3 regions of the Enterobacter sp. CP102 genome follow, and region 1 is predicted to be linked to each of the others. Evidence: predicted binding sites of a transcription regulator. Region 1 holds the regulator's gene; each other region holds the start of a gene.
The links. Region 1 encodes sigma-54, which starts transcription at its own class of promoters, with help from an activator protein. Its sites were predicted from a motif close to GTTGGCACANNTTTCGCTNT; they were not measured.

Region 1 (7,431 bases):
ATGAAACAAGAGTGGCAGAACGATGTGGCGGTGCTGAAAGCCTGGGTGGACGCCAGAAAAAAATGACCCCGGCTTAACCGGGGTGCGCGAATACTGCGCCAACACCAGGGAAATCTTGGCTGCGCCTGATTTTTTGTGTTGTTTTCGCATGGACGCCGCCCGAAAATTTAGGCCGCACGCAGATAAGATAGCAAATCTTAAATACTTTGTTACATGAATCAGTGAAATGTGTGAAGCATAGCGTTTTAATCAGAATTATTAATATGCTTCAGCGATTTGCAAAGAAGGAACGTCATGATGAAAAAGATTGGTGTCGTGCTGAGTGGGTGCGGTGTTTACGACGGTTCTGAGATACATGAATCGGTAATAACGCTGCTGGCATTAGCCAGACGTGGCGCTGAGATTATCTGCTTCGCCCCGGATAAAAATCAGGTGGATGTGATAAATCATCTGACTGGCGAAGCCATGCCGGAAACCCGTAACGTGCTGATTGAAGCGGCCCGAATTGCGCGGGGTGATATTTATCCCCTGGCGCAGGCAAATGCCGCAGAACTTGACGCACTCATTGTTCCGGGGGGCTTTGGCGCGGCCAAAAATTTAAGCACCTTTGCAGCCCAGGGAAGTGGATGCCTGGTCGACAGGGATCTTAGCGTGCTGGCCCAGGCGATGCATTCTGCCGGCAAGCCGCTGGGCTTTATCTGTATTGCCCCTGCCATGCTGCCAAAAATTTTCGATTTCCCGCCGCGCCTGACCATCGGGACAGATATCGATACCGCAGAAGTGATTGAAGATATGGGGGGCGAACATGTGCCTTGCCCGGTCGATGACATCGTGGTGGATGAGGACAATAAGATTGTCACAACACCTGCCTATATGCTGGCGCAAAACATCGCTGAGGCAGCTGCCGGTATTGAGAAGCTGGTGGACAGAGTGTTGGTTCTGACTGAATGATCCGAAAATTTAAGGCTGGCGCGTGGGCCAAACGGATCCTGTTGCGTATTGTCATCGTCCTGGCTGTTTTCTGGGGTGGTGGTATCGCCCTGTTTAGCATCATGCCTGTCCCTTTTTCTGCCGTGATGGTTGAGCGCCAGCTTAGCGCCTGGTTATCCGGTGATTTCGGCTACGTTGCGCACTCTGACTGGGTGAGCATGGATCAGATCTCTCCGTTTATGGGGCTGGCGGTGATTGCCGCAGAAGATCAGAAATTCCCGGATCACTGGGGGTTTGACGTGGCGGCAATCCAGAAAGCGCTGGCGCATAACGAGAGACATGAAGATCGTGTCCGGGGTGCATCCACGCTTTCTCAGCAGACGGCAAAAAACCTGTTTTTATGGGATGGTCGCAGCTGGCTGCGAAAAGGTCTTGAGGCGGGTCTGACGCTGGGCATGGAAACGGTCTGGAGCAAAAAACGTATTCTGACCGTCTATCTGAATATCGCTGAGTTTGGCGATGGGGTATTTGGTGTCGAAGCCGCCGCGCAACGTTATTTCCATAAACCGGCCAGCCGACTGAGTATGTCCGAAGCGGCACTCCTGGCCGCCGTCTTGCCTAATCCCATCCGCTTTAAGGCCAACGCCCCATCAGGGTACGTGCGAAGCCGTCAGGCGTGGATCATACGCCAGATGCGTCAGTTAGGTGGGGAAGGATTTATGCAGCGTAATAAGCTGATGTAGGGCGGGTAAGCACAGCGCCACCCGCCTGACTAGCAGATCTTAATCTTCGTCGAACCCTGCGTTGAACAGCGCAATCACCGCCGCCAGAGCTTCTTCTTCCTGTGGGCCTGTAGCCTCAACTTCAATTTGTCTGCCTTTGGCAGAATCCAGCATCAGTAGCGCGATGACGCTATTGGCTTCAGCCTCTGTACCTTCATCGTTACGCAGCAGAACCTCCGCATCAAAACCCTGCATCAGTTCAAACAGTTTCATCGCCGGGCGGGCGTGCATACCCAGCTTATTCGTGATTTCAACAGTTTGTTTTACGGTCATGTTTTACGTTTTTCCAGCGTGCGATGACGGGACTGAACGTTCTTCCCGCGTGAGCGGAAGTAGTCGGCCAGCTGTTCGGCAATGTACACCGAACGATGTTTACCACCGGTACAGCCAATCGCCACCGTCAGGTAGCTGCGATTGTTTGTTTCCAGCATAGGTAACCATAGCTCAAGGTAGCTGCGCGTCTGGTAGATAAAATTGTGAACTTCTGTGTGCCTGTCGAGGAACGCCGCCACGGGTTTATCAAGACCGGTCATTGGACGCAGTTTTGGATCCCAGTGGGGGTTAGGCAGGAAGCGCACGTCGAAAACATAATCCGCATCGATAGGAATGCCGTGCTTAAAGCCGAAGGATTCGAACACCATGGTCAGTTCGCGCTCGCGTTTACCCAGCAGACGGGTACGCAGCATTTCGGCCAGCTCGTGAACGGACATTTCAGAGGTGTCGACAATCAGGTCGGCACGGGAGCGCAGCGGCTCCAGCAGGTCGCTCTCTTCGTCGATGGCGCTTTCCAGAGAGAGATTCTTGCTGGAGAGCGGATGCAAACGGCGGGTATCGCTGTAACGACGGATCAGCGTGTTACGGTCAGCATCAAGGAACAATAGCTGAGGTGAAAACGAGTCAGGCAGGTTGCTCATCGCCTGTTCAAAGACTTCCGGTGATTCTGGCATGTTACGGACGTCGATACTGACGGCAGCAGACGTTTGTCGGTCCGCGAGCGTCCGGGCCAGGTCGGGCAGCAGCACAACCGGCAGGTTATCGACACAGTAAAAGCCCATATCTTCAAGCGCGCGGAGGGCGACGGATTTCCCCGACCCTGAACGACCGCTGACGATCATCAGCACCATGTTCCGTTTCTCCTCAGGACAACAGATGTGAAGGCCATCTCCCGGTTATGCATCATCCTGATTGCCTTCTGCTTCAGTGATAATTTGATATAACTCTTCATCACTTTGGGCTGAGCGCAGTCGACGGCAAATGGTTTTATCGGCCAGACGTTTGGCGACCAGCGAAAGCGTATGCAGATGGGTTTTGGTCTGGTCAGCAGGAACCAGCAGCGCGAAGAGGAGATCGACTGGCTGATTATCGATGGCGTCGAAGGCGATCGGCGTTTCGAGCTGCACAAAAACACCAACGGCACGCAGGGTGTCTTCTTCCAGCTTGCCATGCGGGATAGCAATGCCGTTGCCAATGCCAGTACTGCCCATTTTTTCGCGGGTCAGAATAGCTTCGAACACCACCTGAGACGGCAGGCCCAGCTGTTTTGCGGCCAGTTCACTGATGATTTCCAGCGCACGTTTTTTGCTCTGGCAGTGAACGCCACTGCGGGTACATTCCTGGTTAAGGACATTGCTCAGTTGAAGAGCGGAATCGTTGTTCATCATAATTTCACCTAAGCGCTAACTGTACAAATGGCCTGTTGTGTTTCACAACAGGCCTTCCTGCACCCGTTAACTGCCCGGACAATTAGTGTTGTTTCAGTTTATCTTTATGTTTATTGAGCTGTCGTGCAAGCTTGTCAATCAAGCCGTCGATAGCAGCATACATGTCTTGCCCTTCCGCACTGGCATGGAGTTCACCCCCGTTCACGTGCAGGGTTGCATCCGAGATATGAGTCACTTTCTCCACTTTCAACACAATATAGACCTGGTTGATCCTTTCGAAATACTGCTCAAGTTTCGCGAACTTAGCGTTCACAAAATCGCGTAAAGCCTCAGTAATTTCGACGTTGTGTCCTGTGATGTTGAGCTGCATAGTGTCTTCCTTATCGGTTGTGTCAGACCAGTTGTTTACGCTGGTTAGACGGCGGAATGGATAAAGACTCTCGATACTTTGCAACAGTACGGCGTGCCACCATGATACCCTGATCGGACAGCATGGTGGTTAACTTACTGTCACTCAGTGGCTTCGCGGGATTCTCCGCGGCGATCAACTTCTTCACCAGTGCGCGAATGGCCGTCGACGAGGCTTCGCCGCCGCCTTCGGTATTCACGTGGCTGGAGAAGAAATACTTAAGCTCAAAAATACCGCGTGGACTGTGCAGATACTTCTGCGTGGTCACGCGGGAAATGGTTGATTCATGCATTTCGACGGCCTGGGCGATATCTGCCAGCACCATCGGTTTCATATACTCTTCGCCCTGATCAAAGAACGCCTGCTGCTGCTCGACAATACAGCGGCTTACACGGAGCAGCGTATCATTTCTGCTCTCCAGACTCTTGATCAGCCATCGCGCTTCCTGAAGATTGCTACGAATGTACTGGTTGTCGGAGTCGTTGCGTGCGCTGGTGCACATGGAGGCGTACTGCTGATTGATTTGCAGGCGAGGAATGCTGTCGGAATTCAGTTCGACAACCCAGCGGCCGTTATGCTTTCTGACCAGCACATCCGGGATTACATATTCGGGTTCGCTGGTCTGGATGGATTGGCCAGGGCGAGGGTCGAGCGACTGGATCAGGTTGACGGCTTCTTTCAACACCTCTTCTTTAAGGCGGGTGACGCGCATCAGGGTGCGGAAGTCATGGTTCGCCAGCAGATCCAGATGATCGCTGATGATTAACCGGGCTTCTTCAATCCACGGGGTCTCTTTGGCGAACTGAGAAAGCTGGATCAGCAGGCAGTCGCGCAGATCTTTCGCGGCCACGCCAACCGGGTCGAAGCGCTGAATACGCTTCAGAACCGCTTCAATTTCCTCGAGTTCGATCTCATCATCGCCGATGCTCTCAAGAATATCGTCCAGAGAAACGGTCAAATATCCGGTGTCATCAACGGCATCGACAATGGACGTCGCAATTGCACGATCGGTGTCAGAGAAGGGGGTTAACTCCACCTGCCACATCAGGTAATCCTGAAGCGACTGGGTGGTTTCACCCTGATAGACCGGTAGCTCATCATCCTGGTAGTCTGCACGCGTCCCGGATGGGGTTCCTGCGGTGTAGATTTCATCCCAGCTGGCATCCAGAGGCAGCTCGTCCGGCATCTCTTTTTGTTCGAGAGCATCAACGGTATCGAGCGTTTCGGTGTCTTGCGTTTGCTGAGTGTCTACCTCGTCATGAAGATCGGTTTGCTCCAGCAACGGGTTACTGTCCAGTGCTTGCTGGAGTTCCTGCTGTAGTTCTAACGTGGACAGCTGCAACAGGCGGATAGCTTGTTGTAGCTGTGGCGTCATCGCCAGTTGTTGGCTGAGCCTTAATTGCAAACCTTGCTTCATGTTCAGAGCATTTTTCTCCGGTTCGGCGTTACGTTACCTCTACCCTATCAGAGTCTGAAGTCTTCCCCAAGGTACACGCGCTTAACATGCTCATCTTCGAGGATCTGCTGCGGCGTACCGTGGGCGATCAGATGGCCCTGGCTCACAATATAGGCGCGTTCACACACGGCCAGCGTTTCACGGACGTTGTGGTCAGTGATCAGTACGCCAAGCCCGCTGTCACGCAGATGTTCAATAATACGTTTGATATCGATGACGGAAATAGGGTCAACGCCCGCGAAGGGTTCATCCAGCAGGATGAATTTCGGGTTTGCAGCCAGCGCGCGCGCAATCTCGACACGACGACGTTCACCGCCTGACAGCGCCTGACCTAAGCTATCGCGCAGGTGTTCAATATGGAACTCTTCCATCAGTTCGTTAGCACGATCCTGACGCTGCTCGCTCGACAGATCGTCGCGGATCTGCAACACGGCCATCAGGTTATCGAAGACGCTTAAACGACGGAAAATGGACGCTTCCTGAGGAAGATAGCCGATACCACGGCGTGCACGGGCGTGCAGCGGCAGCAGGCTGATATCTTCATCATCAATGACAATGTTGCCTGCATCACGCGGTACAATACCTACCACCATGTAGAAGGTGGTGGTTTTACCCGCACCGTTAGGGCCTAAAAGGCCAACAATTTCGCCGGAGTTGACGGTCAGACTGACATCTTCCACGACGCGGCGGCCCTTATAGGCCTTAGCGAGATTTTTTGCAGTTAATGTTGCCATAACGAATTAGTTACTCTTCTTCTGTGCCGGGGCCTGGCCTTTGCCTTTATCTTGCAGCTGTGAAGGAACAAGCACGGTAGTAACGCGTTTGCCTTTCTCGCTGGAAGCTTGCATTTTCTGCTCTTTCACCAGATAGGTGATCTGGTCGCCGGTGATATTGCTGTCCAGCTGCTCCAGGTAGGCGTTACCAGTCAGGATGACAAGATCCTTCGCCAGTTCATAGTGCATATGGGTGGCGTGGCCTTTAACCGGTTTACCGTTGTCCTGCATCTGGTAGAAGGTTGCCGGGCTGCCGTAGCCATCAATAATTTCTTTGCCCTGCTCACCACCTGGACGGGTGACGACCACTTTGTCGGCGTTAATTTTGATGGTGCCCTGAGTCATGACGACGTTGCCGGTAAAGGTGACGACATTACCCTGCATATCGAGAGACTGGGTGTCAGATTCAATATGAATCGGCTGTTCGGTATCGCCAGTCACAGCAAGTGCGGGAAGACTGGCTGCCAGCAGTGCGCTGGCGATAATGGCTTTAAGGCTGAGTTTGTTTGTTTTGAATTTCATAAGAGGATCTAACCTTTTCAATCAGCTCGGCGTTTTTGCTGCGTAAGTTCCCGCGCATTCTCAGACCGCTGGAATTAAATGTTGTGCCATACAGTGTAACCAGATCCTGCGAAGTCACATCCTGGGTCACCAGGTTAATCTGGGCATTATCTGTTGTAATTTTACGCAGTTGAGAGTCAGCGGTCAGGGCGTTGACCTCAACATGACCATACAGATAAAGCATACGGTCATTTGTTAATTTTGCTCTGTCAGACTTGATCGACCACGTTGGCACTTTATCGGTATCAAATGTGGTCATTACCGGTTGGGTAAACCACGAGATACCATCATCTGAAAAATACTCAACATGCTTTGCAATCAGGCGATAGTTCAGCGCACCTTCCGGGCTGTAAACCACCGTATCACTGTGATCGCTTTTGTATGTTGGATCGCTGGTGTTGATCACTTCCGTTTGGGTATCGTCACGGTCAGCGAGGTTGACGCCAATCAGTACCAGTGCGACAAGCGTTAGCAGAATGATAACCCAACGTCTGGTTTTACTCATATTGATTGCCCTTTGGCCTCTTCAAGCTTGCCCTGCGCCAGCAGAAGCAGATCGCAGACTTCACGTACGGCACCGCGACCGCCGTTGATGTGGGTGACATAGTCAGCACGCGGTATCAACAGCGGATGGGCATCGGCTACCGCGATGCTCAGACCCACTTCGGCCATCACCGGCCAGTCGATCAGATCGTCGCCCACATAGGCAACATGTTCAGGCGCGATGGACAGTTTCGCAAGCAAATCGTTGAATGCCAACATCTTGTCGGATTGCCCCTGATACAGATGGGTAATGCCCAACGTTTCGCAGCGGTCTTCTACAAGTTTAGCTTTTCGCCCGGTGATGATAGCAACTTCG
Region 2 (7,431 bases), 510 kb from region 1:
TTTCTTACCGGTCAGGCAGTTTACAGTCAGGTCGTTAGAACGACTGTGAATACCGATGATCTGGCCTTCGTAAACTTCAGCACCGTGACCCAGGAACAGCTTACCGCGGTCCTGAAGGCTGAACAGTGCGAACGCAACCGCTTTACCCTGACCGTTGGAGATCAGAACGCCGTTGTTACGCTGGCCCACGTCGCCTGGACGAACGTCGTCGTAGTGGCTGAAGGTGGAGTACAGCAGACCAGTACCAGAAGTCATAGTCATGAACTCTGAACGGAAGCCGATCAGACCACGGCTTGGGATCACGTAGTCGAGACGTACGCGGCCTTTGCCATCTGGATTCATGTTTTTCAGGTCGCCTTTACGCTCACCCAGAGCCTGCATGACAGAACCCTGGTGCTGCTCTTCAACGTCCAGCGTTACGTTTTCGAACGGCTCTTGTTTACGGCCGTCGATTTCGCGGAAGATAACTTTCGGACGGGAAACCGCCATTTCGAAACCTTCACGACGCATGTTTTCGATCAGAACAGACAGGTGCAGCTCACCACGACCGGAAACGCGGAATGCGTCTGCATCCGGAGTTTCTTCAACGCGCAGCGCAACGTTGTGCACCAGCTCTTTGTTCAGGCGGTCAAGGATCTGACGAGAGGTAACGAACTTACCTTCTTTACCACAGAACGGAGAGGTGTTGACGTTGAAGAACATGGAAACGGTTGGTTCATCAACAGACAGGGCTGGCAGCGCTTCAACCGCCTGCGGATCGCAGATGGTGTCAGAGATGTTCAGTTCACCCAGACCGGTGATGGCGATGATGTCGCCCGCTTCAGCGATGTCGCTCTCGATACGCTCAAGACCCAGGTGAGTCAGTACTTTACCGACTTTACCGTTACGGGTTTTGCCTTCGCTATCGATGATAGTAACCTGCTGGTTAGGCTTAACTTTACCGCGCTTGATACGACCAATACCGATTACGCCAACATAGTTGTTGTAGTCGAGCTGAGAGATCTGCATCTGCAGGGTGCCGTCGAGATCAACGCTTGGTGCAGGAACACGGTCAACAATCGCCTGGTACAGCGGGGTCATGTCTTCAGCCATGTCTTCGTGGTCCAGACCGGCGATACCGTTCAGCGCAGAAGCGTAAACGATAGGGAAGTCCAGCTGCTCGTCGGTCGCGTCGAGGTTTACGAACAGGTCGAATACCTGGTCAACAACCCAGTCAGGACGCGCGCCAGGACGGTCAACTTTGTTAATTACAACGATTGGCTTCAGACCGTGGGCAAATGCCTTTTTGGTCACGAAGCGCGTCTGCGGCATTGGGCCATCCATTGCGTCAACGACCAGCAGAACGGAGTCTACCATGGACATTACACGTTCAACTTCACCACCGAAGTCGGCGTGCCCTGGGGTATCAACGATGTTGATACGGTAGTCATTCCATTTAATCGCGGTGTTTTTCGCGAGGATGGTAATCCCACGCTCTTTCTCCAAATCGTTGGAGTCCATCACGCGTTCTTGGGTTTCGGCACGAGCATCAAACGTACCGGATTGCTGCAGCAGCTTATCAACCAGGGTAGTTTTACCATGGTCAACGTGCGCGATGATGGCGATGTTACGCAAATTTTCGATCACAACTTTGCCTCAGGCATTTAGAAATAGCGCGTTATTGTACACGGATTAATCGCACTACAAAACAGGATCACAAACATCCCCCGCAAACAAGTATTGCAGAGATGCTTTGTGATCGCTTTCACGGAGCGGTAAAAGGGCTCTTTAACGTAAATTGCACCAATATAGTGCTCAATGTTCACATTGAAGCACTATACTGGTGCAACAAATCCATTGTGGTGCAGCCCTTTTGCACTATGGTGCGCATGATAACGCCTTTTTGGGGTGTTTTAAAAGTTGGCACAGATTTCGCTTTATAAAAAATACATGGCAACAGCCAGTACAAACAGAAATTGAAGACCTCGTTACCACGACGACAATGACCAATCTGGAGAGTTAAGTATGTCCGCTGAACACGTTTTGACGATGCTGAACGAACATGAAGTGAAGTTTGTTGATCTGCGCTTCACCGATACCAAAGGTAAAGAACAGCACGTCACTATTCCTGCTCATCAGGTGAACGCCGAATTCTTTGAAGAAGGCAAAATGTTTGACGGCTCCTCCATTGGTGGCTGGAAAGGCATTAACGAATCCGACATGGTTCTGATGCCGGACGCGACTACTGCGCTCATTGACCCGTTCTTCGAAGAGCCAACTCTGATCATCCGTTGCGATATCCTCGAGCCAGGTACACTGCAAGGTTACGACCGTGACCCACGCTCCATCGCTAAGCGCGCAGAAGAGTACCTGCGTTCTACCGGCATCGCAGACACCGTTCTGTTCGGGCCAGAGCCAGAGTTCTTCCTGTTCGACGACATCCGTTTTGGTGCTTCAATTTCTGGTTCCCACGTTGCTATCGATGATATCGAAGGCGCATGGAACTCCTCCACCAAATACGAAGGTGGTAACAAAGGTCACCGTCCAGGCGTGAAAGGCGGTTACTTCCCGGTTCCTCCGGTCGATTCTTCACAGGACATCCGTTCTACCATGTGTCTGATCATGGAAGAGATGGGACTGGTTGTTGAAGCGCATCACCACGAAGTGGCGACCGCTGGCCAGAACGAAATCGCTACCCGCTTCAACACCATGACCAAAAAAGCGGATGAGATTCAGATCTACAAATACGTTGTGCACAACGTTGCGCACCGTTTCGGTAAAACTGCGACCTTCATGCCAAAACCAATGTTTGGCGACAACGGTTCCGGTATGCACTGCCACATGTCTCTGTCCAAGAACGGTACTAACCTGTTCTCTGGCGACAAATATGCGGGTCTGTCTGAGCAGGCGCTGCACTACATCGGTGGTGTTATCAAACACGCTAAAGCGATCAACGCCCTGGCGAACCCAACCACCAACTCCTACAAGCGTCTGGTCCCAGGCTATGAAGCTCCAGTAATGCTGGCTTACTCTGCCCGTAACCGTTCTGCTTCTATCCGTATCCCGGTGGTTGCTTCTCCAAAAGCGCGTCGTATCGAAGTTCGCTTCCCGGACCCGGCAGCTAACCCATACCTGTGCTTCGCAGCTCTGCTGATGGCTGGTCTTGACGGTATCAAGAACAAGATCCACCCAGGCGAAGCAATGGACAAAAACCTGTATGACCTGCCGCCAGAAGAAGCGAAAGAGATCCCACAGGTTGCCGGTTCTCTGGAAGAAGCACTGCAAGCGCTGGACGCTGACCGCGAGTTCCTGACTGCGGGTGGTGTGTTCACTGACGAAGCTATCGATGCATACATCGCGCTGCGTATCGAAGAGAACGACCGTGTGCGTATGACTCCGCACCCAGTTGAATTCGAACTGTACTACAGCGTTTAAGTTTTAACGGGTTTCGCGCGACCTTTACGCGCGATCCCGAAAGCTGTTTTTTTGTTGCCGTGGAAACTTTCAGCCCATCTTCGGATGGGCTTTTTTCTCCACCAACAACCTGATCTCACGCGCTTTTTACGCCGAAAAAGCTATACTGCACTAAATTAGTGCAAACAACTCCAGGAGACTGCTGAATGGCAACTGGCACGCTGCCCGATGCTGGGCAGATCCTCAATTCTTTAATTAACAGTATCTTGTTGGTCGACGATGAGCTGGCCGTGCATTACGCCAACCCGGCGGCGCAGCAACTGCTTGCCCAGAGCGCACGCAAACTGTTTGGTACACCGCTCCCGGAATTGTTGAGCTACTTTTCGCTGAATATTGGCCTGATGCAGGAAAGTTTGCAGGCCGGTCAGGGGTTCACCGATAACGAAGTGACTCTGGTGATAGACGGGCGTTCCCATATTCTTTCGCTGACGGCACAGCGCCTTCCTGAGGGGCTTATTCTGCTCGAGATGGCGCCGATGGATAATCAGCGTCGCCTTAGCCAGGAACAACTCCAACATGCCCAGCAGATCGCTGCCCGGGATTTGGTACGTGGCCTGGCCCATGAAATCAAAAACCCGCTGGGTGGTTTGCGCGGCGCAGCACAGCTGTTGACCAAAGCACTCCCCGACCCTGCGCTTGCCGAGTACACCAACGTCATCATTGAGCAGGCAGACCGTCTGCGCAATCTGGTCGACAGACTGCTTGGGCCGCAGCAACCGGGAATGCACGTTTCAGAAAGCATTCATAAAGTGGCCGAGCGGGTGGTGAAACTCGTGTCGATGGAGCTTCCGGAAAACGTCACGCTGGTGCGCGATTACGATCCAAGCCTGCCAGAACTGGCGCACGATCCTGACCAGATTGAACAGGTTCTTCTGAATATCGTGCGTAATGCCCTTCAGGCGCTGGGACCTGATGGCGGAGAAATTATTCTGCGTACCCGCACCGCTTTCCAGTTAACGCTGCATGGCGTGCGCTACCGACTGGCGGCGAGAATCGACGTTGAGGATAACGGGCCTGGCATCCCATCGCATCTTCAGGACACCTTGTTCTACCCGATGGTGAGCGGCCGCGAAGGCGGTACAGGGCTGGGGTTATCCATTGCCCGCAATTTGATTGATCAACACTCTGGCAAAATTGAATTTACCAGTTGGCCGGGTCATACCGAGTTTTCGGTTTACCTGCCAATTAAAAAATAAAGGTGACGTGTATGCAACGAGGGATAGTCTGGGTAGTCGATGACGATAGCTCCATCCGTTGGGTGCTTGAACGCGCACTCACGGGAGCGGGATTAAGCTGCACGACGTTTGAGAGCGGCAGCGACGTGCTTGATGCACTCACCACCAAAACCCCGGATGTTTTGCTGTCAGATATTCGGATGCCGGGTATGGACGGGCTGGCGCTCTTAAAACAGATCAAACAACGCCACCCAATGCTTCCGGTCATCATAATGACTGCCCACTCCGATCTGGATGCCGCCGTCAGTGCGTACCAGCAAGGGGCATTCGATTATCTGCCAAAACCCTTTGATATCGACGAAGCGGTCGCCCTGGTTGAGCGTGCCATCAGCCACTACCAGGAGCAGCAACAGCCCCGCAATGCGCCCGTTTTTGGCCCAACGACGGACATCATTGGCGAAGCGCCTGCCATGCAGGACGTGTTTCGCATTATCGGTCGTTTGTCCCGCTCTTCCATTAGCGTATTGATTAACGGTGAATCAGGAACCGGTAAAGAGCTGGTTGCCCATGCGTTACACCGGCATAGCCCGCGGGCGAAAGCGCCGTTTATCGCCCTGAACATGGCGGCGATCCCGAAGGATTTGATTGAGTCGGAACTGTTCGGCCATGAAAAAGGGGCCTTTACCGGCGCGAACACGATTCGCCAGGGGCGCTTTGAACAGGCCGACGGCGGGACACTTTTCCTGGATGAAATCGGCGATATGCCGCTGGATGTTCAGACCCGCCTGCTTCGCGTGCTGGCTGACGGGCAGTTCTATCGCGTGGGGGGTTATGCTCCCGTAAAAGTAGACGTGCGCATTATTGCCGCCACGCACCAGAACCTGGAGCAGCGCGTTCAGGAAGGCAAATTCCGTGAAGACTTGTTCCATCGTCTGAACGTGATCCGCGTTCACCTGCCGCCGCTGCGCGAGCGTCGCGAGGATATTCCTCGTCTGGCGCGCCACTTCCTGCAGGTTGCTGCACGTGAGCTGGGCGTGGAGGCAAAACTGCTCCACCCGGAAACCGATGCCGCCCTCACCCGCCTGGCCTGGCCTGGCAACGTGCGTCAGCTTGAAAATACCTGTCGCTGGTTGACGGTCATGGCCGCCGGCCAGGAAGTGCTGATTCAGGATTTACCGGGCGAGCTGTTCGAAGCCACCGCCCCGGAAAGCAGCACCGGACACGCACTGCCAGACAGCTGGGCGACACTTCTGGCGCAATGGGCGGACCGCGCGCTGCGTTCCGGTCATCAAAACTTGCTTTCAGAGGCTCAGCCAGAGATGGAGCGCACGCTGTTAACCACTGCGCTTCGTCATACTCAGGGCCATAAACAGGAAGCGGCTCGATTACTGGGATGGGGACGCAATACCCTGACACGTAAGCTGAAAGAGCTGGGAATGGAGTGATTTTTACCGCTGTGTAAAGATGACGAATTGAGCGCAAATTGCCGTTATTTTGCGCTTTACTGTTCCGATGAGTTTTGTATGATCGTGCCCGGAAATTGGGGGGACCATCATGCTGGAATCATTAGTGAATTTGCTCTCGAGCGGAGCAGCCGAAAGCCACACGCCGCAAACCGCCGTTGCTGCGGTATTGTGTGCGGCGCTGGTTGGGCTGTTTAGCTAGCGGGTTTGAACGTAAAAGCCGGGTGGCGGCTTCGCCTTACCCGGCCTATACAACCCTGCCGTTTAAATCACCCGGGAGAACTGCTGCAGACGCGCTTTCTGGCGCAAGTACGCATCGAAGCACATGCAGATATTACGAATCAGCAAACGTCCTTTCGGCGTAACCTCAATCGCACTCTCCGAAATATCCACCAGCCCATCTTTCGCCAGCGGAGCAAGCAGCTTCAGGTCTTCCGCAAAGTAATCTCTGAACTGCAGATCCCATTGCGCTTCCACCTCGCTGAAATCGAGGCGGAAATTACAGATAAGCGCCTTAATCACATCGCGGCGAATACAGTCATCACGGGTTAACGCGATACCGCGCCACAGGGCATTTCCGGTTTCATCGACTTGCTGATAGTACTGTTTTAACTCTTTCTGGTTCTGCGCGTAGCAGTCGCCAATCATGCTGATGGCTGAAACGCCCATCCCCAGTAAATCGGTATCGCCCTGAGTGGTGTAGCCCTGGAAGTTGCGGTGCAACACGCCTTCACGCTGGGCAATCGCCAGCTCATCGTCCGGGCGAGCAAAGTGATCCATACCAATAAACTGATAACCGGTATCGGTCAGCGAAGTGATGGTTTCCTGCAAAATATCCAGCTTCTGTTGGGCGGAAGGCAGATCCGCATCCTTGATTTTGCGCTGCGCGGCGAACAACGTCGGCAGGTGCGCATAGTTAAAGACACTGAGGCGGTCGGGATTGAGCTCGGCCACACGCTTCAGCGTAAAGGCGAAGCTCTCTGGCGTTTGTTTTGGCAGGCCGTAAATCAGGTCAATATTAGTCGACGTAAAGCCGATATCACGCGCATGGTTCAGCAAGGCAAAGATGAAGTCTTCATCCTGCTCACGGTTCACCAGACGCTGTACTTCTTTGTTGAAATCCTGCACGCCCATACTCAGGCGGTTGAAACCTTCAGCGCGTAAGTGATCCAGTACATCCAGCTCAATTTCACGCGGATCGACTTCGATCGAGATTTCAGCGTCATCATTAAAATTGAAGTTGCCGCGCAGCAACTTCATCAGTCGGCTAATTTGCGCTTTGTTGAGATAGGTTGGCGTACCGCCGCCCCAGTGCAGCTGGCTGACGTGGCGTCCGGCAA
Region 3 (7,431 bases), 1.6 Mb from region 1:
AATTTCGCAGGCGCTTTCGACAAAGTGGCAGCGCCCGCCGTAAAACTCAATTTGCTCAATTTTGCGTTTGGCCGTGCAGTAGGGCATGACGGCAATAAACGGCAGGCCTAACAGCCGGGCAAAATAGGCTTCGGATACCGCGGTGGAGCCGGACGATGATTCAATGATCGTGGTGCCTTCTTTAATCCAGCCGTTACACAGACCGTATAAGAATAGCGAGCGGGCCAGGCGATGTTTCAGGCTGCCGGTAGGGTGGGTGCTTTCATCTTTCAGGTAGAGCTGAATGCCCGCAAATCCTGGCAGAGCGAGGCGGATTAAATGGGTATCTGCCGAGCGCTGATAGTCGGCATTGATTTCGCTGATGGCATGTTTAACCCAGGTGCTATTCATCGTGTGTATCCGTTTGTCATTTTGTGCCCAGCATAGCGAAAAGCACAGAAAAAATTGTTGCTATCTGACCTTTAAAATAGAATGAAGGGAGAAAAATTTTCTCTGCGAGGTGGGTATGCTAGATAAAATTGACCGCAAGCTTCTTTCATTGTTGCAAAGCGACTGCACCCTCTCTTTGCAGGCGCTGGCAGATGCCGTTAATCTGACCACCACACCGTGCTGGAAGCGCCTCAAAAAGCTGGAAGATGACGGCATTTTGCTGGGGCGTGTTGCACTTTTAGATCCCGAAAAACTGGGGCTTGGACTGACCGCATTTGTCCTGATAAAAACACAGCATCACAGCAGTGAATGGTATTGCCGCTTTGTCACTCAGGTCTCTGAAATGCCGGAGGTTCTCGGGTTCTGGCGCATGGCAGGGGAATATGACTATCTGATGCGTGTGCAGGTGGCCGATATGAAGCGGTACGATGATTTTTACAAGCGGCTGGTCAACAGTGTACCGGGCTTGTCGGACGTTACGTCGAGTTTCGCCATGGAACAAATAAAATACACCACAGCATTACCTATTGAATAACTTCGTAAAATACCTTCAGGAAAATACCGCGTGCGATTATTTGCCCAACTAAGCTGGTACTTTCGTCGGGAGTGGCAACGCTATCTCGGCGCAGTCTGCCTGCTTATTATCATTGCCATTCTGCAACTGATCCCGCCCAAAGTGGTGGGATATGTGGTGGATGGCGTCACCGAACAGCATTACACCACCGCACGGGTGTTGATGTGGATTGGCACGCTGGTGCTGACAGCGGTGATCGTCTATCTGCTGCGTTACGTCTGGCGCGTTCTGTTATTCGGGGCGTCTTATCAGCTCGCCGTTGAGCTGCGCGAAGATTTTTACCGCCAGCTGAGCCGTCAACATCCTGAGTTCTACCTGCGTCACCGCACCGGGGATTTAATCGCCCGCGCCACCAACGACGTTGATCGCGTGGTGTTTGCCGCCGGGGAGGGGGTGTTAACGCTGGTGGACTCCCTGGTGATGGGGTGCGCGGTACTGATTGTGATGTCGACGCAAATCAGCTGGCAGCTGACGCTGCTGGCCCTGCTGCCGATGCCGCTGATGGCGCTGGCGATCAATCGCTACGGCGAAAAACTGCATGAACGTTTCAAACTGGCGCAGGCGGCGTTTTCATCACTCAACGATCGCACCCAGGAGAGCATGACCAGTATCCGCATGATCAAAGCTTTTGGTCTGGAAGACAGACAGTCTGCGCTGTTTGCCGCCGATGCGGCGGATACCGGGGCGAAAAACATGCGGGTGGCGCGGATTGACGCACGTTTTGACCCGACGATTTATATCGCTATCGGAATGGCGAACCTGCTGGCTATCGGCGGCGGTAGCTGGATGGTGGTACACGACATGATGACGCTTGGCCAGTTAACCAGTTTCGCGATGTATCTGGGGCTGATGATCTGGCCAATGCTGGCGCTGGCCTGGATGTTTAACATTGTTGAGCGCGGCAGCGCTGCCTACAGCCGTATTCGCGCCATGCTGGCGGAAGCGCCAGTGGTTAACGACGGCAGTGAAACGGTGCCGGAAGGGCGCGGGATAATGAAAGCGGATATCGGTTCGTTTGCCTACCCGCAAACGGAACATCCGGTGCTTGAAAACGTCAATTTCACGCTGCAACCGGGGCAGATGTTGGGCGTTTGCGGCCCGACGGGTTCCGGCAAAAGCACTCTGCTTTCGCTTATCCAGCGTCACTTTGATGTGACTCAGGGCGATATTCGCTTCCACAATATCCCGCTGACACGCCTGCTGCTGGACGACTGGCGCAGCCGTCTGGCGGTGGTCAGCCAGACACCGTTTTTATTCTCTGACACAGTGGCGAATAACATTGCTCTCGGCCACCCAACGGCGACGCAGGAAGAGATTGAACATGTCGCGCGTCTTGCCAGCGTTCATGACGATATTTTGCGTCTGCCGCAGGGCTATGACACCGAAGTGGGTGAACGTGGCGTGATGCTTTCTGGCGGGCAAAAACAGCGTATTTCGATTGCCCGCGCGCTGCTGCTGAACGCTGAAATACTGATCCTGGATGATGCGCTTTCGGCAGTGGATGGCCGTACTGAACATCAGATCCTGCACAACCTGCGTCAGTGGGGCGAAGGGCGTACGGTGATCATCAGCGCGCACCGCTTGTCAGCGCTGACCGAGGCCAGTGAAATTCTGGTGATGCAACACGGGCACATCGCCCAGCGCGGGCAACACGACCAACTGACAGAACAACCCGGCTGGTATCGCGATATGTATCGTTATCAGCAGCTTGAAGCGGCACTGGATGATGCTCCGGAGCAGGATGAGGAGACCACCAATGCGTAAGCTGGGAACGATGTGGCCGACGTTAAAACGTCTGCTTTCCTATGGCTCACCGTGGCGCAAACCGTTGTCAATTGCCGTGCTTTTGCTGTGGATCGCGGCGATTGCTGAAGTGAGCGGCCCGCTGCTCATCAGTTATTTCATCGACAATATGGTGGCGAAACGCTATCTGCCGCTGGGGCTGGTGGCGGGGTTAGGCGTTGCCTACGTTGGGCTACAGCTGACGGCAGCCGGGTTGCACTATGCGCAGTCGTTGCTGTTTAACCGCGCGGCCGTCGGCGTCGTGCAGCAGTTGCGCACGGATGTGATGGATGCGGCGCTGCGCCAGCCGCTGAGCGAGTTTGATACTCAGCCTGTCGGGCAAGTTATCTCGCGGGTGACCAACGATACGGAGGTTATCCGGGATCTGTATGTCACCGTCGTGGCAACGGTGTTACGCAGTGCGGCGTTGATTGGCGCAATGCTGGTGGCGATGTTTAGCCTCGACTGGCGCATGGCGCTGGTGGCGATCACCATCTTCCCGGCAGTGCTGATTGTGATGGTTATCTATCAACGCTACAGCACGCCGATTGTTCGCCGCGTGCGTGCGTATCTGGCCGATATCAATGATGGCTTCAACGAAGTGATCAACGGCATGAGCGTCATCCAGCAGTTCCGCCAGCAGGCACGTTTTGGCGAGCGAATGGGGGAGGCCAGTCGTTCACACTACATGGCGCGAATGCAGACGCTGCGCCTGGATGGTTTCCTGTTACGTCCTTTGCTGAGTCTTTTCTCTGCTCTGGTGCTCTGCGGCTTGCTGATGCTGTTTGGTCTGACGTCGGGCGGCACCATTGAAGTGGGCGTGTTATATGCCTTTATTAGCTATCTTGGGCGTCTTAACGAACCGCTGATTGAGCTCACCACGCAGCAATCCATGCTGCAACAGGCCGTGGTTGCGGGAGAGCGCGTCTTTGAGCTTATGGACCGGCCGCGTCAGACCTACGGTGATGATGACCGTAGCCTGCAAAGCGGCGCTATTACCTTTGATAATGTCTCGTTTGCTTATCGTGATGACCGGCTTGTCCTCCAGGACGTTAGCCTTGATGTGCCATCACGCGGCTTTGTGGCGCTGGTGGGCCATACCGGCAGCGGTAAGAGTACGCTCGCCAGCTTGCTGATGGGTTACTACCCGCTCACGAAAGGGGAGATCCGCCTGGACGGGCGTCCACTGTCTACCTTGAGCCACAATGTCCTGCGTAAAGGGGTGGCAATGGTGCAGCAAGACCCGGTGGTACTGGCGGATACCTTCTACGCCAACGTCACGCTGGGCAGGCCTTATACGCATGAGCAGGTCTGGGCGGTACTGGAAACCGTGCAACTGGCAGAGCTGGCACGCGGTCTGTCCGAGGGTATCGACACCCGGCTGGGCGAACAGGGCAATAATCTCTCGGTTGGGCAAAAACAGCTGCTGGCGCTGGCGCGGGTGCTGATTGAAACGCCGCAGGTGCTTATTCTTGATGAGGCAACCGCCAGTATCGACTCCGGAACGGAGCAGGCTATCCAGCAGGCGCTGGCGGCCGTGCGTGATCATACAACGCTTGTCGTCATCGCACACCGCCTGTCAACGATTGTTGATGCCGATACTATTCTGGTGCTGCATCGCGGCCAGGCCGTTGAGCGCGGGACGCATCGCCAGCTGTTAGAGGCGAAAGGGCGTTACTGGCAGATGTACCAGTTACAGCTGGCGGGTGAAGAGCTTGCTGCCAGCGCGCGCGAAGAGGAGTCGCTCAGCGCCTGATGCACCAAAATCAGGCAACGCGCTAACACTCGCAACTGTTGGTGCAAAACTGAAACGCATCATGCACTGTCATGGTGCGTTTTTTTTCGCCACTCCGTCACTGAATGCCCTGGCGTGCTCATTGCGCCGCTTTTTCCTCCTTTTTTCAATTCTGGCACACCCCTTGCAATATCTCCTGCGTGTTAGCTGCGGCCATTACCGAATTCTGACTGGAGGGGATTTATGAAGCTGGTTACGGTTGTAATCAAACCATTCAAACTTGAAGACGTTCGTGAAGCATTGTCTTCCATGGGTATTCAGGGACTGACTGTCACCGAAGTGAAAGGCTTTGGTCGTCAGAAAGGTCATGCCGAGCTTTATCGTGGGGCGGAATACAGCGTTAACTTCCTGCCTAAAGTGAAGATTGATGTCGCAATCGCTGACGATCAGCTTGATGAAGTGATTGATGTCATTAGCAAAGCGGCCTACACCGGCAAAATTGGCGACGGCAAAATTTTCGTTGCCGAGTTGCAGCGCGTGATTCGTATCCGTACGGGCGAATCTGACGAAGCGGCATTGTAAGTAACTCCTGGCACACAGTGATAGGGATCGAGAAAATGAAGATAGCAACAATCAAAACGGGTCTGGGTTCGCTGGCACTGCTGCCAGGCCTGGCAATGGCTGCCCCCGCGGTGGCAGACAAAGCCGATAACGCTTTTATGATGATCTGCACCGCGCTGGTGCTGTTCATGACTATCCCGGGCATTGCGTTGTTCTACGGCGGCCTGATCCGCGGTAAAAACGTCCTCTCCATGCTGACGCAGGTTGCCGTGACGTTCGCACTGGTGTGCGTCCTGTGGGTGGTCTACGGTTACTCGCTGGCCTTCGGCGAAGGCAACGCCTTCTTCGGCAACCTCAACTGGGCGATGCTGAAAAATATCGAACTGACCGCGCTGATGGGCAGCTTCTATCAGTACATCCATGTCGCTTTCCAGGGGTCGTTCGCCTGTATTACCGTCGGGCTGATTGTTGGTGCACTGGCTGAACGTATTCGTTTCTCTGCGGTGCTGATCTTTGTGGTGGTCTGGCTGACGCTCTCCTACGTGCCGATTGCGCATATGGTGTGGGGCGGTGGTCTGCTGGCGACGCACGGTGCGCTGGACTTCGCAGGCGGTACTGTTGTGCACATTAACGCCGCGGTGGCGGGCCTGGTTGGTGCATACCTGATTGGTAAACGTGTGGGCTTTGGCAAAGAAGCCTTCAAACCACACAACCTGCCAATGGTGTTTACCGGTACGGCTATCCTCTACTTTGGCTGGTTCGGTTTCAACGCCGGTTCAGCAAGTGCTGCGAACGAAATTGCTGCGCTGGCCTTCGTGAATACCGTTATTGCCACGGCGGGCGCTATCCTCTCCTGGGTATTTGGCGAGTGGGCCGTTCGCGGTAAACCTTCTCTGCTGGGTGCATGTTCTGGTGCGATCGCCGGTCTGGTTGGTATCACCCCTGCGTGTGGTTATGTAGGTGTAGGCGGCGCGCTGCTTATCGGTCTGGTTGCGGGGCTGGCTGGCCTGTGGGGTGTGACTGCGCTGAAACGTGTTCTGCGCGTTGACGACCCTTGCGATGTGTTCGGCGTGCACGGCGTGTGCGGCATCATCGGTTGTATCATGACCGGTATCTTCGCGGCGAAATCGCTGGGTGGAGTGGGTTATGCAGAAGGTGTCACCATGGTTCACCAGGTGCTGGTACAGCTGGAAAGTATCGCTATCACCGTTGTCTGGTCTGCCGTTGTGGCCTTTATCGGCTACAAACTGGCTGACATGACCGTCGGTCTGCGTGTTCCGGAAGAACAGGAACGCGAAGGTCTGGACGTCAACAGCCACGGCGAGAATGCGTATAACGCCTGATAAACAGCAAAACGGCAACCTCAGGTTGCCGTTTTTAATGTTTGTACCCTCTCCCGGTGGGGGAAGGCATCAGGCCGCACAACATTACCCCCGATTTCGCATTACCCCTTCCTGCACCGTCGATGCCACCAGAACGCCATCCTGAGTATAAAACTCGCCGCGTACAAACCCGCGAGCGCTGGATGCTGACGTACTTTCCACGCTGTAGAGCAACCAGTCATTCATATCGAATGGTCGGTGGAACCACATGGAGTGGTCAATCGTCGCAACCTGCATCCCTTTTTCCAGGAACCCAACGCCGTGCGGTTGCAGGGCAACCGGCAGGAAGTTGAAGTCTGATGCGTAACCCAGCAGATACTGATGGACGCGGAAATCCTCCGGCACAGTACCGTTGGCGCGGATCCACACCTGACGCTTTGGCTCAGCAACGTGGCCTTTCATCGGGTTATGGAACTCGACAGGGCGAATTTCCAGCGGCTTATCGCACAGGAATTTCTCTTTCACCTGCGGTGGCAGCAGGTGTGCCAGCGCACGCGCGATATCGGTTTCTGATTTAAGCTCTTCCGGCGATGGGGATGGCGGCATCACTTTCTGATGCTCATAACCCGGTTCAGGCGCCTGGAAAGAGGCCGTCATATAAAAGATAGGTTTGCCATTCTGAATGGCGGCCACGCGGCGGGCACTAAAGCTGTTGCCGTCACGCAGCACTTCAACGTCATAAACAATCGGTTTGGCGCTGTCGCCAGGGCGTAAGAAGTAGCTGTGAAAAGAGTGCACCAGACGGTCTGCCGGGACGGTCTCTTTAGCGGCATACAATGCCTGTCCAACGACTTGCCCGCCGAAGACCTGGCGTAAGCCCAAATCTTCGCTCTGTCCACGAAAGAGTCCTTCCTCAATTTTTTCCAGGTTCAGTAATGTCAGCAGATTGTTCAGTGCCTGACTCATAGTTGTCCTCAATAAAACGCCGTGGCGAAAGATAAGCAGAGTATAACGCAGATTTGAAAGTG

Region 2: the regulator sigma-54 is predicted to act here: its motif matches at 1,899-1,918, upstream of glnA (glutamate--ammonia ligase).
Region 3: the regulator sigma-54 is predicted to act here: its motif matches at 4,692-4,711, upstream of glnK (P-II family nitrogen regulator).

Annotation. Positions count from the first base shown of each region.
Region 1 is NZ_CP104014.1:4,201,704-4,209,134, reverse strand. It holds gene arcB (aerobic respiration two-component sensor histidine kinase ArcB) at 1-66, shown strand, start outside; gene elbB (isoprenoid biosynthesis glyoxalase ElbB) at 298-951, shown strand; gene mtgA (monofunctional biosynthetic peptidoglycan transglycosylase) at 948-1,673, shown strand; gene npr (PTS phosphocarrier protein NPr) at 1,713-1,985, opposite strand; gene rapZ (RNase adapter RapZ) at 1,982-2,836, opposite strand; gene ptsN (PTS IIA-like nitrogen regulatory protein PtsN) at 2,882-3,373, opposite strand; gene hpf (ribosome hibernation promoting factor) at 3,456-3,743, opposite strand; gene rpoN (RNA polymerase factor sigma-54) at 3,766-5,199, opposite strand; gene lptB (LPS export ABC transporter ATP-binding protein) at 5,247-5,972, opposite strand; gene lptA (lipopolysaccharide ABC transporter substrate-binding protein LptA) at 5,979-6,533, opposite strand; gene lptC (LPS export ABC transporter periplasmic protein LptC) at 6,502-7,077, opposite strand; gene kdsC (3-deoxy-manno-octulosonate-8-phosphatase KdsC) at 7,074-7,431, opposite strand, start outside.
Region 2 is NZ_CP104014.1:4,711,203-4,718,633, forward strand. It holds gene typA (ribosome-dependent GTPase TypA) at 1-1,626, opposite strand, end outside; gene glnA (glutamate--ammonia ligase) at 2,005-3,414, shown strand; gene glnL (nitrogen regulation protein NR(II)) at 3,600-4,649, shown strand; gene glnG (nitrogen regulation protein NR(I)) at 4,661-6,073, shown strand; gene N1249_RS22280 (YshB family small membrane protein) at 6,183-6,293, shown strand; gene hemN (oxygen-independent coproporphyrinogen III oxidase) at 6,356-7,431, opposite strand, start outside.
Region 3 is NZ_CP104014.1:1,062,662-1,070,092, forward strand. It holds gene N1249_RS04960 (PLP-dependent cysteine synthase family protein) at 1-390, opposite strand, end outside; gene N1249_RS04965 (Lrp/AsnC family transcriptional regulator) at 506-964, shown strand; gene N1249_RS04970 (SmdA family multidrug ABC transporter permease/ATP-binding protein) at 995-2,767, shown strand; gene N1249_RS04975 (SmdB family multidrug efflux ABC transporter permease/ATP-binding protein) at 2,760-4,541, shown strand; gene glnK (P-II family nitrogen regulator) at 4,764-5,102, shown strand; gene amtB (ammonium transporter AmtB) at 5,138-6,424, shown strand; gene tesB (acyl-CoA thioesterase II) at 6,509-7,369, opposite strand.